2 regions of the Pseudoxanthomonas sp. 22568 genome follow, and region 1 is predicted to be linked to the other one. Evidence: riboswitches for the same ligand, from Rfam matches in the RefSeq annotation. Region 1 holds a riboswitch; the other holds the start of a gene.
What was found. A riboswitch is a leader RNA that binds a small molecule or an ion and turns the genes downstream of it on or off. The one in region 1 is predicted to bind cobalamin.
Positions count from the first base shown of each region.

Region 2: linked by a shared signal. The riboswitch ahead of btuB (TonB-dependent vitamin B12 receptor) and the one ahead of metE (5-methyltetrahydropteroyltriglutamate--homocysteine S-methyltransferase) in region 1 are both predicted to bind cobalamin.

Region 1 is NZ_JBQENC010000013.1:43,796-51,203, reverse strand. Features, by position in the region: gene ACTJI2_RS15705 (TSUP family transporter) at 1-41, shown strand, start outside; gene ACTJI2_RS15700 (aldo/keto reductase) at 114-1,109, opposite strand; gene ACTJI2_RS15695 (LysR family transcriptional regulator) at 1,243-2,142, shown strand; gene purU (formyltetrahydrofolate deformylase) at 2,167-3,018, opposite strand; gene ACTJI2_RS15685 (MarR family winged helix-turn-helix transcriptional regulator) at 3,098-3,625, opposite strand; gene ACTJI2_RS15680 (alpha/beta hydrolase) at 3,695-5,239, shown strand; cobalamin riboswitch at 5,236-5,477, shown strand; gene metE (5-methyltetrahydropteroyltriglutamate--homocysteine S-methyltransferase) at 5,686-7,408, shown strand, end outside.
Region 2 is NZ_JBQENC010000005.1:10,961-18,368, forward strand. Features, by position in the region: gene cobS (adenosylcobinamide-GDP ribazoletransferase) at 1-397, opposite strand, end outside; gene ACTJI2_RS07570 (histidine phosphatase family protein) at 394-990, opposite strand; gene cobT (nicotinate-nucleotide--dimethylbenzimidazole phosphoribosyltransferase) at 987-2,051, opposite strand; cobalamin riboswitch at 2,220-2,459, shown strand; gene btuB (TonB-dependent vitamin B12 receptor) at 2,586-4,421, shown strand; gene dinB (DNA polymerase IV) at 4,728-5,798, opposite strand; gene ACTJI2_RS07590 (PLP-dependent aminotransferase family protein) at 6,015-7,408, opposite strand, start outside.

The DNA.
Region 1 (7,408 bases):
CGGATCCGGCGCATCCGCTGCGCCAGTGGCTGGGCCTGTGACGGAACCTGCCACCACGCGCCCGGCGATGGCCGGACGCGTGGCGGGATCCGCCGATCCTCAGCGGCTGCTCCTCAGCGGCTGACCATCGCCATGCCGGCGGCGGTGTAGCGATCGCCGGCCACCGCTTCCAGCGGGAACGCGGCTTCGATGCCGGCCAGTTCCTCCGGTGCCAGCACCACGTCCAGCGCGTCCAGGTTCTCCTCCAGATAGCGCAGGCGCTTGGTGCCGGGAATCGGCACCAGGTCATCGCCCTGCGCCAGCACCCAGGCCAGCGCGAGCTGGCCGGCGGTCACGCCCTTGTCCGCGGCCAGCGCGCGCACCCGGTCCACCAGCGCCAGGTTGCGGGCGAAGTTCTCGCCCTGGAAGCGCGGCGAATGACGGCGGTAGTCGTCGGCGTCGAAATCCTCCAGCGAACGGATCGCGCCGGTCAGGAAGCCGCGTCCCAGCGGCGAATAGGGCACGAAGCCGATGCCCAGTTCGCGCACCGTATCCAGCACGTGGTTGCTCTCGGGCTCGCGCGACCACAGTGAGTACTCGGTCTGCACCGCGGTGATCGGATGCACCGCGTGGGCGCGGCGGATGGTGTCGGGCGCGGCTTCGGACAGGCCGAGGAAACGCACCTTGCCCTGTTCGACCAGGCGCGACATCGCGCCCACGGTGTCCTCGATCGGCACCTGCGGATCGACCCGGTGCTGGTAGTACAGATCGATGTGATCCACGCCGAGCCGCTCGAGGCTGCCCTCGCAGGCGGCCTGCACGTATTCGGGTCGGCCGTCGACGCCACGCGCGTGCGGGTCGGCCGGGTCCATGCGGATGCCGAACTTGGTGGCCAGGAACACCTGATCGCGACGATCGGCGATGGCCTTGCCGACCAGCACTTCGTTGGTGTGCGGGCCGTACATGTCGGCGGTGTCCAGCAGGGTCAGGCCACGCTCCAGCGCGCGGTGGATCACGGCGATGGATTCGCCTTCTTCGCCACGGCCGCCGTAGAAGGCGCTCATGCCCATGCAGCCCAGGCCCAGGGCGGAGACGGTCGGGCCATTGCGGCCCAGCATGCGGGTTTTCATCGGGAACTCCTTGCGGATGGGGGAGGCACGCCGGCACGGCGATGCCGGGCCGACGCGACCCGGGCACGATAGAACTGGCGATTGCGTCGATAAAGACGCAATATCCGAATCCTGTTTGAAGCAAGACTTCACAATGGCGTCCCATCCGTTGCCGGCCGTACTCGCCTTCGCGCGGGTGGCCCACCACGCCAGCTTCACCCGCGCCGCGCTGGAGCTGGAGGTCAGTCCCTCGGCGCTGTCGCAGACGGTGCGCGCGCTGGAACGCCAGCTCGGCGTGCGCCTGTTCAACCGGACCACCCGCCGGGTCGCGCTGACCGAACACGGCCAGCGCTTCCTGCAGCAGGTCGCGCCGGGCCTGCGCCAGATCGACGAGGCCTTCCGCGACATGGACTTCCTGCGTGACCGGCCGGCCGGTCATCTGCGCATCAACCTGCCCGGGGTGGTGGCCGAGCGCATGATCGCGCCGCACCTGCCCGGCTTCATGGCGCGCTGGCCCGAGGTGGAGGTGGAACTGTTCGTCGATCCGGCGCTGGCGGATCTGGTCGGTGGCGGCTTCGACGCCGGCATCCGCCTGGGCGAATCGCTGGCCCGGGAAATGATCGCGCTGCCGATCGGGCCGATGCAGCGGCAGGCGATCGTCGCCACCCCCGACTACTTCCGCCGCCATCCCGCGCCCGCCGAACCGGCGGACCTGGTGCACCACGCCTGCGTGCGCTACCGGCGCAGCAACGGCCGCATCATGGCGTGGGAGTTCACCCGCGAGGGTTGCGATTTCGAGGTGGAGGTGGGTGGCCGGTTGATCGTCAACGACAGTGATCTCGGCCTGGTGCTGGTGCGGCAGGGCCTGGGCATGGCGCAGGTGTTCGAGTCCCAGGTCGAAGCGGAACTGCGCAGCGGGGCGCTGGTACGGGTGCTGGAAGCCTGGCAGGCGCCGTTCGCCGGTTTCCACATCTACTACCCGGCGCGCGAACACCTGCCGCCCAAGTTGCGGGTGTTCATCGACTACCTGCGCGAAGTGCTGCCGCCGCCCTGAGCGCCGTTCCGGTTTCCGCGCGCGTCAGCGGAACACCACCGTGCGATGCCCGTTGAGCAGGATGCGGTGCTCCACGTGCCGGCGCACCGCGCGCGCCAGCACCAGCGATTCGGTGTCGCTGCCCAGCCGGACCAGATCGCGCGGCGTCATCGCGTGATCCACCCGCGCGATGTCCTGCTCGATGATCGGTCCTTCATCGAGATCGCGGGTCACGTAGTGCGCGGTGGCGCCGATGATCTTGACCCCGCGCCGGTGCGCCTGGTGGTACGGATGCGCGCCCTTGAAGCTGGGCAGGAAGCTGTGGTGGATGTTGATCGCGCGCCCGGACAGCGCGTCGCACAGCTCCGGCGACAGGATCTGCATGTAGCGCGCCAGCACCACCAGATCCACCTGCCCGGATTCGACCAGATCCAGGATCCGCCGCTCCTGCGCGGGACGATTGCCCGCGTCCACCGGCAGATGGTGGAACGGCACGCCATAGGAGGCGGCGAGCGGGCCGAAGTCCGCGTGGTTGGACGCCACCGCCGCGATCTCCACCGGCAACTGCCGGCTGTGCGCGCGGAACAGCAGATCGTTGAGGCAATGTCCCTGCTTGCTGACCAGTACCAGCAGGCGCGCCTTGCGGCGCGCATCGTGGATTCGCCATTCCATGCCGAACGCTTCGGCCAGCGTCTCGAAGCGCGCTTCCAGCGCCGGCAGGGTCGCCGCGGACGGCACGTCGAAATGCACGCGCAGGAAGAAGCGCCCGGATTCCTCGTCGCCGAACTGCTGCGCGTCGATGATGTTGCAGTCCGACTCGAACAGCAGCCCGGTGACCCGGTAGACGATGCCGGTGCGATCGGGACAGGACAGGGTCAGGATGTGATCGTGGCGCATGGAGCCGGGGCACGGGTGGGCGGGCCAGTGTAGGCCGCGCGCGGTGTCGCCGCACCGCGCGGACCCGGCGCGGTCCGCCTCAGTCCGCCGCCATGCCCTGGCCCAGCTTGCGCAGCAGTCCCGCCAGTGTCGCCCGTTCGCCGGCGTCCAGTCCGGCCACGGCCAGGCGCGCCTGTTCGAAACGCAGCGCGATGGCGCGCTCCGCCAGCTTGACGCCCTTGGCGGTCAGCACCGCGAACAGGGAACGGCCGTCGCGCGGATCCGCCTCGCGCCGAAGCAGGCCGCGCCGCTGCAGGCGGTTGAGGCAGGCGGTCATCGCGCCGGAGGTCAGCAGCACCGAACGGCGAAGGTCGGTCGGCGACAGCCGGTAGGGCGCGCCGGAGCGGCGCAGCGTCGCCAGCAGGTCCAGTTCCGTGTAGCTCAGTTCCAGCGCCTTCAGGCATTCGTCGGCCTGTGCCTCCAGCAGGCGGCCCAGATGCAGGACGCGGCCCGCCACCGCCATCGCGGACGCATCCAGATCGGGCCGTTCGCGGCGCCAGTCCGCCAGCAGCTGGTCGATCAGGTCGGGAGCGGGGGAGGGCGGGGAATCGGTCGGTGGGGTCGTCATGAAAAATATCTTGACATAAAGATATCTGTGGAGCGAGGCTACGCCCACCCCATCGTCGGGAATCCGCCCATGAAGCGCAGGCTCTGGTTGTCGGCTGTCGTGATGATGCTTGGTTCCATCGCTTCCGGCGCCTTCGCGCAGGCGCGCCGCGCCGGCGACATCGTGGTCACCGCGGCGACGGTCCGCGCCGCGGATGGTACGACGGTGCCCTACGAAATCGGCACGCTGTACGTGCCGGAAAACCGCCGTGCCACCGGCAGCCGCCTGATCGGGGTGGGCTTCGCCCGCATCCGCGCACGCGTGCCCACCGGTGCGCCGCCCGTCTTCTGGCTACCCGGTGGCCCGGGCCTGGCGGTGCTGGAGGCATTCGACGGCGATACCGAGACCGCGCGCAATCGGCTCGGATCCTGGCTGACCTATCGGGACACCGCGGATCTGGTCATCATCGAACAGCGCGGTTACAGCGAGCGCGGTGAAAAACTGACCGCGATGTCGCCGGCGTGGCCGCGCGACCGCGAATACACCGCGCGGGATGACATCGACGACGCGCTTCGTCGCGCCGCCTCGGCCATCGCCGCGCATCCGGACAAGGATCTGGCGGGCTACACCATCGACGCCTGCGCCGACGACGTCGACGATCTGCGTCGCGCGCTGGGCTACCCGCGCATCAGCCTGTTCGGCGGCAGCTTTGGATCGCAATGGAGCTTCGCGGTGATGCGCTCGCATCCGGACATCGTCGCGCGCGCCGTGCTGTCGTCGGTGGAGCCGCTGGATTTCGGCTACGACATGCCATCGCCGCTGCTGGCGACGATGCAGCGCATCGCCTTCGATGCCGATCGGGATCCCGGCCTGGCGCCGTATCTGCCGACGGGCGGACTGATGGCCGCCATCGACGCGCTGCGCGAACGCTTCGCGCGGCAGCCGATCACGGTCGATCCGCAGGATGGCGGTGGACCGGTGGTGATCGGGTTGGCCGACCTGCAGGCTTCGCTGCTGGCCGAGGCCAGCGTGCCGCACACCTGGCCCGCGTTCGTGCTGTCGCTGTACCACGGCCGCTACACGGACTGGGCCCGCGAAGTGGCCAAGGGCCGGCAGGCGCAGGAATACAAGCTGATTGGACCGCTGATCGACACCAGCCTGGGCATCACGCCGTCTCACGAGTTCCGTCTGCGCCACGATCCGGCCAGCGCCTATCTCGGCGAGGGCGGCTTCGCGCCCTATCTGGCGGCCGCGTCGACATGGCCGACACCGGATCTGGGCGACGACTACCGCCAGCTGCGGCCGATCGATACGCCGGTGCTGCTGGTGCACGGCGACTGGGATACCTCCACGCCCATCGACAACGCGCTGGCGCAACTGCCCTACCTGCGCAATGGCCACGCCATCGTGATCCATCGCGGTGGTCACGACGGCACGTTCTATCAGCTGCGCAACGAGCCGGCGGCCCGGGAAGCGGTCCACCGTTTCCTGCGCACGGGAGAGCTTCGCGATCTGCCGACGGAAGTGACCCTGTCTTCCCCGACCTTCACCGTGCCGGCTTTTGCCGCGCCCGCCAAGGTGGCGGGCCGTATCCCGCGAGGAAGGCCGCTTGACGCAGCGGTCGCATCGCCGTAACGTGCCCGGGCCAGGGTTTCCATCTCTTCATGCGAATGAAGAGATGGAATTAATAGGGAAGCCGGTGCGGGCCGAAAAGCCCCATTCCGGCGCTGCCCCGCAGCGGTATTTGGAAACGACCCCCGTCATCGGCACTGGCCCCCAAGGGCCGGGAAGCGGCGGACAGTAGGCCGGCCCCGATCCCCGGATCGGGCCGACGTCCATGAGCCCGAAGACCTGCCTTGGCCGGAAGACCCGAAGTCTTCCGCATGACCTGGAACTTCCGAGGGGAGGTGCCCGGAACTGCCGCGGACGCGTCGCGTCCGCGCGCAAGTCCGTGCGCCTCCCTTCGCCGTTCCGGTTCGCCCGAGGGGGCGAAGGTCGCTGGCGTTGTCCGCCATCGCCATCGGCGATGAAGGCGGCGCGGTCCTTCGTTCCTCATCCGACCACGAATGAGGACATGCATCATGACGACTGTTGGCAATCTCGGTTTCCCGCGCATCGGCGTGCGCCGGGAACTCAAGCGGGCACTGGAAGCCCATTGGCGCGGCGACGCCACCGGCGAAGAACTGCACGCCGCCGCGCGCCGGCTTCGCCTCCGCCATTGGCACATGCAGGTAGACGCGGGCGTCGATGTCGTGCCGTGCAACGACTTTTCGCTGTACGACCACGTGCTCGACACCGCCTTCCTGTTCGACGCCATCCCCGAACCCTATCGCGCGCTGGCGGACGTGGATCCGCTGGCGGCCTATTTCGCCCTCGCGCGGGGGCGGCAACAGGACGGCGTGGACCTGCGCGCGCTGGAAATGACCAAGTGGTTCGACACCAACTACCACTACCTGGTGCCGGAACTGCATCGCGAGCAAACGTTCCGCCTGCGTGGCGACAAGCCGTTGAGCGAGTTCAACGAGGCCCATGCGGCCGGTTTCAATGCGCGGCCGGTGCTGCTGGGACCGGTGAGCTTCCTGCGCCTGTCCAAGGCAAGCGATGGCGGCGATCCGCTGGCGCTGCTCGAACGCCTGCTGCCACCCTACGCGGAACTGCTGTCGCGGCTGGCCGCCGCCGGCGCCGAATGGGTGCAGATCGATGAGCCTTGCCTGGTGCTGGACGCCGACCCGGCGTTGCAACAGGCCTACCGGCACGCCTACACCGCCCTGGCGCAAGCGACGCGCCCGAAGCTGCTGCTGACCACCTATTTCGGCGACCTGGGCGCGAACCTGCCGCTGGTGGCGGCCCTGCCGGTCGATGGCCTGCATGTGGACCTGATGCGCGGGCTGGACCAACTCGACGCCGTGCTGAAAGCCATGCCGGAGGGGCGGACGCTGTCGCTCGGGCTGATCGACGGCCGCAACATCTGGCGCGCCAACCTCGACAACGCGTTGGTGCTCGCGCGCTACGCGCAGGGCCATGTCGGTGCCGACCGGCTGTGGCTGGCGCCTTCCTGCTCCCTGCTGCACGTGCCGGTGGACGCGGAAGGCGAAACCGGGCTGGATGCCGAACTGCGTGGCTGGCTGGCGTTCGCGCGGCAGAAGCTGGAGGAACTGCGCCTGCTGGCGACCGCCCTGGACGATGCGCCCGCGGCCGGGCCGGCGCTGGCCATCGCCCGCGAGCGCCACGAAAGCCGTCGCCGTTCCGCGCGCGTGCACCGGAAAGAGGTGGCCGAGCGCCTGGCCGCGCTGACGCCCGCGGCCGCCCATCGTTCCTCGCCCTATCCCACGCGCCGCGCGCGCCAGCAGGCCGGCCTGCGCCTGCCACCCTATCCGACCACGACCATCGGTTCCTTTCCGCAGACGCCGGAAGTACGCCAGGCCCGTGCGCTCAACCGCGCCGGGAAACTGCCCGATGCGGAATACGACGCCTTCCTGGCGACCGAGATCGCGCGCTGCGTGCGCGTGCAGGAGGAACTCGGCATCGACGTGCTGGTGCACGGCGAGTTCGAGCGCAACGACATGGTCGAGTACTTCGGCGAGCAGCTCGACGGATTCGCCTTCACCCGCAACGGCTGGGTCCAGAGCTACGGCTCCCGCTGCGTGAAGCCGCCGATCATCTTCGGCGATGTGGTGCGGCCGGCGCCGATGACGGTGCGCTGGTCGCGGCACGCGCAATCACTCACATCCCGGCCGATGAAGGGCATGCTGACCGGACCGGTGACGGTGCTGCAGTGGTCCTTCGTCCGCGACGATCAGCCGC
Region 2 (7,408 bases), on a different contig from region 1:
CGCCATCGGCCAGTTCGGCCAGCAGCACGAACTTGGCCAGCACCTGCATGACCACGGTGACCACGCCGAACACGCCCATGTGCGGATCCTTCAGCACTTCCAGGAAGCGCTGCGGATCGCGATGCGCGGCACCGAAGGCGTCGGCCACGTCGCCCAGCCCGTCCAGGTGCAATGCGCCGGTCACCCACACCCAGGCCAGCAAGGCCAGCAGGCCGGCCAGCCACGGGCGCGCGTCCAGCGCCCACAGCGGCAGCGCCACCAACGCGCCGATCAGCACGCCCACCAGCGGGAAATACACCGCCGTGCGGCTCAGTTCTTCCTCGCGGAAGTCGCGCAGTTGCGGCGTGGGCAGGCGGGTCAGGAACTGCACCGCCAGGATCAGCTTGCGCATGCTCATGCCTGCCGCACCTCGATCAGTTCGCCCCACAGCTGATCCCGGTCATCGATCTGCACGCGCAGGCGCAGGCGGGTGCCGTAATCGATGCGCACCGCCCACAGCGACGCCAGCGGCAGGCCGCAGGCCAGCGCCAGCGCCAGTCGCAACGGGCCGGCATGGCTGACCACCAGCGCGGGCGAGGTGTCTTCGCGTCGCGCCAGCGCGCGCAGGCCGCGACCGACGCGTGCTTCGAAGCCGGCCCAGGGTTCGGCGTTGGGCGGCGGATGCGCGCCGGGATCCCGGTAGAAATCCTGCAAGGCGCGCTGCGAGTGCGGGTCTGCCGCAAGGGTGTCGCGATGGCGACCGTCCCAGTCGCCGAAATCCCACTCCGCCCAGTCATCGGCGATGTCCACCGGCAACGCCTGCGCGGCGGCCAGCGCCTGCGCGGTATGCAGCGCGCGCTGGCGTGGCGAACTGATCACCCGTGACCAGGCAATGCCCGTGCAACCGCCGCAGACCGCGTCGGCGGCGCCCGGCAGCAGCGGCGGATCGGTGCGGCCATCGAAATGACCGACGCGTCCGGTCGAGGCATGGCGCACCAGGTCGAGGATCATGGCGTCTCGTCGCGTCCGGAAACCGCGGCTTCGGCGAAGGTGGCCATACCGGCGTGCAGCGCGCAGGCCAGTCGCAGCAGCGGCACCGCCAGCGCGGCGCCGCTGCCTTCGCCCAGGCGCAGATCCAGTTGCAGCAGCGGGCGCGCTTCCAGCGCGGCCAGCACGCGCGCGTGGCCGCGCTCGGCGGACTGGTGCGAGAACAGCAGCCATGGCCGCGCCTGGGGTTGCAGGCGGACCGCCGCCAGTGCCGCGGCCGAGACGATGAAACCGTCCACCAGCACCGGTACGCCCCGCTGGGCGGCGGCGATCATCGCGCCGGCCATCGCGGCGATTTCCAATCCACCGACACGACGCAGCGCCTCGCGCGCGGGCTGCGGGTGCGCGGCGATGTGCGGACGGTGCAATGCGAGCGCGTCCGCGATCACCCGTTGCTTGTGCGCAATCCGATCGCCCTGCAATCCGGTACCCGCGCCGACCAGTTCCTCCAGCGGCAGATCCGCCAGCGCGCAGGCCAACGCGCTGGCCGCGGTGGTGTTGCCGATGCCCATTTCGCCGAACACGAACAGATCGGCGTCGCCGGCCGCTTCCACCGCGCGCCTGCCCGCCGCCAGCGCATGCGCGAGTTCATCCTCGTCCATCGCCGCTTCCACGCTGAAGTCGCGGGTGCCCAGGCAGGGCTTGTCGGCGTGTACGCCGGCGATGGGCTGGCTGCCGCGGGTGCCGGCATCCACCAGCCGTAGCGGCAGACCGAGTTCGCGCGCCAGCACCGAGATCGCGGCGCCGCCGTGGGCGAAGTTGTGCAGCATCTGCACCGTCACCTCGGACGGAAACGCCGACACGCCCTGGGCGACCACGCCGTGATCGCCGGCGAACACGATCACCGGCACCCGTGCCAGCGTGGGACGATCGGCGCGTTGCAGCGCCGCCAGTTCCACCGCCAGGGTCTCGATGCGGCCCAGCGAGCCCTGCGGCTTGGTCAGCTGATCCTGGCGCGCGCGCGCGCGTTCGGCGTGTTCGGGGGAAGGTTGCCGGCAATCGGCGAGGATCCAGTCGGAAGACACGAGGCGATTTCTTGCGGCGAGGGAACCGGGATTCTACGGGAGGCCTCGCGCCCATCCCCGTCCGCCCCGATGCATGCCTTGCCTTGCCCGCTTTCCATCGATGCGCGCTGCCGCCCGGGCGCGGCCCGCCCATCCACAGGATCGGCATCCGCCAGACCGGTATCTGGTAGGATCGCCGCGCTTTCTGGTGACCCGCGGACGATTCCGCCCCGGGTTGAAACGGGAAGCCGGTGAACCCGCGCACGCCATCCCGGCGCTGCGGGTGATTCCGGCGCTGCCCCCGCAACGGTAAGCGAGCCAGGACAGGGCATACGCCACTGTGCATCCGCACGGGAAGGCGCCCTGGCCGGCGATGGCGCCGCCATCGCGCTCGCAAGCCCGGAGACCGGCCCGAAAGACGACTGGTTGCGACGCGGCGGGCGTTGCGGCGGCGAGCGCCGTGCGTACGGCCGTTTCCGCTGTCTTCCCGTTCCCGCGTTGCCGCCTCCCCTCGTTATGCCGCGCGGGAGCGCGCGGCGCATGGAGCCGATTGCAATGCCACCTATCCGTACCCTGTCCCTGGCCGTCGCCCTGGCGCTGCCGGGCCTGGCGCTCGCCCAGGACGCCGCCACCGAACTGGACGAAGTCGTCGTCACCAGCACCCGCACCGCGATCGCGCTGGAAGACAGCCTGGCGCCGGCGCAGGTCATCGATCGCGCCGACATCGAGCGCAGCCAGGCGACCTCGCTGCAGGATCTGCTGCGCGGCCGCGCCGGCATCAACCTGACCAATGCTGGTGGCCCGGGCAAGCAGACCTCGCTGTTCCTGCGCGGCACCAACTCCAGCCACACCCTGGTGCTGATCGACGGCGTGCGGGTGAACTCGGCCGACTTCGCCGCCGCCGCCATCCCGGATCTGCCGCTGGCGCAGATCGATCGCATCGAGATTGTGCGCGGCCCGAACTCCAGCCTGTACGGCTCCGAGGCGATCGGCGGCGTGATCCAGATCTTCACCCGCCGCAACCAGGGCACCTACGCGCCGCACTTCCAGATTGGCGGCGGCAGCAATGGCCTGCGCCAGGCCAGCGCTGGCTTCGGCGGCGGCGGCGAGCGCGGCTGGTTCGGCGCGGACGCGGCCTACCAGCGCACCGATGGCATCAATGCCTGCCGCGGCTCGGTATCGCAGGGTCGCGGCTGCTACGCCGACGAACCTGACCGCGACGGCTACCGCAACGTCTCGGCCAGCCTGCGCGGCGGCTACAAGCTGACCGACACGCTGACCGCCGAGGCCAGCGCGCTGCGCGCCGAAGGCGCGAACCGGTACGACGGCTACTACAACTACACCGAGAACGTGCAGCAGGTGTTGAATGGCAAGGTCCGCTACGTGCCGACCGACCGCTTCGCCCTGACCGTCAACGTCGGCCGCAGCGACAACGAGACCGACAACTACCGTAACGAAGTCGATCACGACAGCACCCACAACACCCACCGCAACACCGCCAGCGCGCAGGCCGACATCGGCCTGGGCCAGGATCAGTTGCTGACCGTCGGCGCGGATTGGTACATCGACCATCTCGACAGCACCACCGACTACGCCGCCGACAGCCGCCGCAACACCGCCGGCTTCGTCGAGTACCAGGGCAAGTTCGGCGCCCACCAGTTGCAGGCCAGCGTGCGCAACGACGACAACGAGCAATTCGGCAACCACACCACCGGCAACCTCGGCTGGGGCATGAGCTTCGGGCGCGGCTTCAAGCTCAGCGCAACCTACGGCACCGGTTTCAAGGCGCCGACCTTCAGCGATCTGTACGACCCGTGGAGCGGCAACCGCGACCTGGAGCCGGAGAAGTCGAAGAGCCTCAATGTCGGCATCGCCCAGAACGGCGACGCCTGGCGCTGGGCGCTGGATCTGTACGAGACCCGCATCGATGATCTGATCACCTATGACGGCAGCAGTTTCGCGATGGTGCAGGTGGACGAGGCCCGCATCCGCGGCGCCGAGTTCACCGTCGACGTCACCCTGGCCGGCTGGGATCTCTCCGCCCAGCTCAGCCACACCGACCCGCGCAACCGCAGCGCCAGCAACAACGACAAGCTGCTGCCTCGCCGCGCGCGCAACACCGGTCGCATCGACGTGGATCGCGCGTTCGGCGACTTCCGCGTCGGCGCGACCGTCAATGGCGCGGGCTACCGCTACGACGAGCTGACCAACGCCACCCGCCTGGGCGGCTTCGCCACCGCCGACCTGCGGCTGGAATACGCGGTCACCCCGGAATGGACGTTGCTGGCCAAGGTCGACAACGTGTTCGACCGCGAATACGAAACCATCGCCTGGTACAACCAGCCCGGCCGCGAATACGGCCTGAGCCTGCGCTACCAGCCCAAGCGCTGATTGCGTGCATGAAAAAGCCCGGCAGACGCCGGGCTTTTTCTTTTTTGCCATCCCTCCCTTGTGGGAGCGACATAAGTCGCGATACCGGAAAGCCGGAAACTCCGGAAAAGCTCGCGACTCACGTCGCTCCCACAGGGAGACATCCGGGTTACAGAGATTTATCGAACAATCCTTGCTGCTCGACCGCGAATGCCGGGCGCCTTGTTGCCTTTCTCCCTTGTGGGAGCGACCTAGTCGCGATACCGGAAAGCCGGAAACTCCGGAAGAGCTCGCGACTCACGTCGCTCCCACAAGGAAAAATCCAGGTTACGAGGCGTCTTCGAACAGCCCGGGCTGCTCGACGACATCCTCGCGATCGCGGAAGCCGGACAGGCCCACGCCGACCAGCCGGTACAGGGTATCGGCCGGCAGGTCCACGCGTTCGCGCAGGGCCAGCGCGATGGCGGTGAACTCCTCGAGTGTGGCCGGCGGCGCTTCTGGGGTGAAGCTGCGGGTGAGGATGCGGAACTGCGCGGTTTTCAGCTTCAGCACCACGGTGCGGCCGACGCGATCGGTCTTGCGGGTCGCTTCCCAGGTCTTGCCGGCCAGGCGCCGCACCGCCTCGCCGATGTCCGCCAGCGGCACGTCGCGCTCGAAGGTGTCCTCGGCGGAAATCGACTGCACCGGCTGATCCGGTTCCACCGGGCGCTCGTCGACGCCGCGCGCACGCCGGAACAGGCTGCCGCCGAAACTGCCGAAGCGCTGTTCCAGTTCGATCTGCGGCCACTCGCGCAGCTCACCCACGGTGCGGATGCCCATCGCGTGCAGCTTGCCCAGCATCACCTTGCCGACGCCGGGAATCCGCTCCACCGGCAGCGGGATGAGGAAGGCGTCCACCTGACCCGGCTTGATCACGAACAGGCCGTCCGGCTTGCGCCAGTCCGAGGCGATCTTGGCGAGGAACTTGTTCGGCGCCACCCCGGCGGAGGCGGTCAGCGCGGTTTCCTCGCGGATCTGCGCGCGCACGGCCTCGGCGATGGCGGTGGCCGAAGGCAGGTCGGTCTTGGGCGCGGTCACGTCCAGGTAGGCTTCGTCCAGCGATAGCGGTTCGACCAGATCGGTCTGGCGCAGGAAGATCTCGCGCACCTGCCGCGACACCGCCTTGTAGCGCGTGAAGTCCGGCGGCACGAAGATGCCGTCCGGACACAGCCGTTCGGCGCGCACCGCCGGCATCGCCGAGCGCACGCCGAAGGTACGCGCCTCGTAGGAGGCCGCGCACACCACCGAACGCGCGCCGCGCCAGGCCACGATCACCGGCTTGCCGCGCAACGACGGATCGTCGCGCTGCTCCACCGACGCGTAGAACGCGTCCATGTCGATATGGATGATCTTGCGCATGCCGGCGGTATTGTAAGAGTCCTGCGGTCTTCTTTCCCTGCGGGAGCGATGTCGGTTGCAATGGCGGGAACCTTACCCTGAGGAAAAACTCGCGACTTACGTCGCTCCCACAAGTGGGGTTATGGATGGCAGGGCCAAGGATTTGAGAATTTTTCCTTGTGGGAGCGACGTCAGTCGCGATGGCCGGAATCGTCCGCTGAGGGAAAAGCTCGCGACTTACGTCGCTCCCACAGGTTGGGACAGGAAGGCGGTGGCCAGGGTGCCCAGGGTCGTGATGGCCTGTTCGGCGCGTGCGTCCAGCGGGTGGCCGTAGTTGAGGCGGATGCAATGGCGGAAGGCCCGGCTGGCGGAGAACATCGGTCCGGGCGCCAGGCTGATGCCCTGGGCGAGCGCCTGCCGGTGCAGGGCCAGCGCATCGACCTGCGGCGGCAGTTCCACCCACAGGAAGTAGCCGCCCTGCGGCCGGGTCATCCGCGTGCCCTCGGGGAAGTGGCGGGCGATCGCGCCCATGTATTCCTGCTGCTGCCGTTCCAGCGTCTTGCGCAGGCGCCGCAGGTGGCGCTCGTAGCCGCCCTTTTCCAGGTACGCGGCCAGGCCGAGCTGGCTGGGCGCCGAGGTTGCCAGCGAGAACGTCAGCTTGTGGTGGGCAATCTCGCGCCGGTAGCGGCCCGGCGCCACCCAGCCCACCCGATAGCCCGGCGCCAGGCTCTTGGAGAACGATCCGCAATGCAGCACCCGTCCGCCACGGTCGAACGCCTTGGCCGGCAGCGGGCGGCGTTCGCCGAAATACAGTTCTGCGTAGACGTCGTCCTCGATCAGCGGGATTTCATGGCGATCGAGCAGGTCCACCAGCGCGCGCTTCTTCTCGTCCGGCAGGGTGCAGCCCAGTGGATTCTGGAAACTGGTCATCAGCCAGCACGCCGCCGGACGATGGCGTTCGATGGCCTGCGCCAGCGCGTCCAGGTCGATGCCTTCGCGCGGATGGGTGGGCACCTCCAGCGCGTGCAGGCCATGCCGTTCCAGCGCCTGCAGGGCGGCATAGAAACAGGGCGATTCCACCACCACCGTATCGCCGGGCCGGGTGACCGCCTGCAGGCACAGGTTCAACGCTTCCAGCGCGCCGTTGGTGATGACGATCTCGTCGGCCGACACCTGCACGCCGGCGATCAGGTAGCGCAGCGCGATCTGCCGGCGCAGCTGGATCTTGCCGGGGGTCAGATCGTCCACCGTGCTCCACGGATCCAGCGATTGCGCGGCGCCGGCCATGGCCCGGCCCAGCTTGTCCAGCGGATACAGCAGCGGGCTGGGAAACGCCGAACCCAGCGGCACCACGTCGTGGACCATCGCCGATTCCAGCACCTCGAACACCAGTTCGCTGACGTCCACCGGCCGCGCGCCGTCGGCTGGCTGCGAGGCGCGCTCGGGCTCCGGCGGCAATGGCCGCGCGTCATCGGCCACGTAGTAACCCGAGCGCGGGCGCGAGCGGATCAGGCCGCGCGCTTCCAGCAGGTAATAGGCCTGGAACACCGTGGCCGGACTGACCTTGCGGCGGGCACTGGTCTGGCGCACCGACGGCAGCCGCTGGCCCGGCCGCAGCAGGCCGTCGCGGA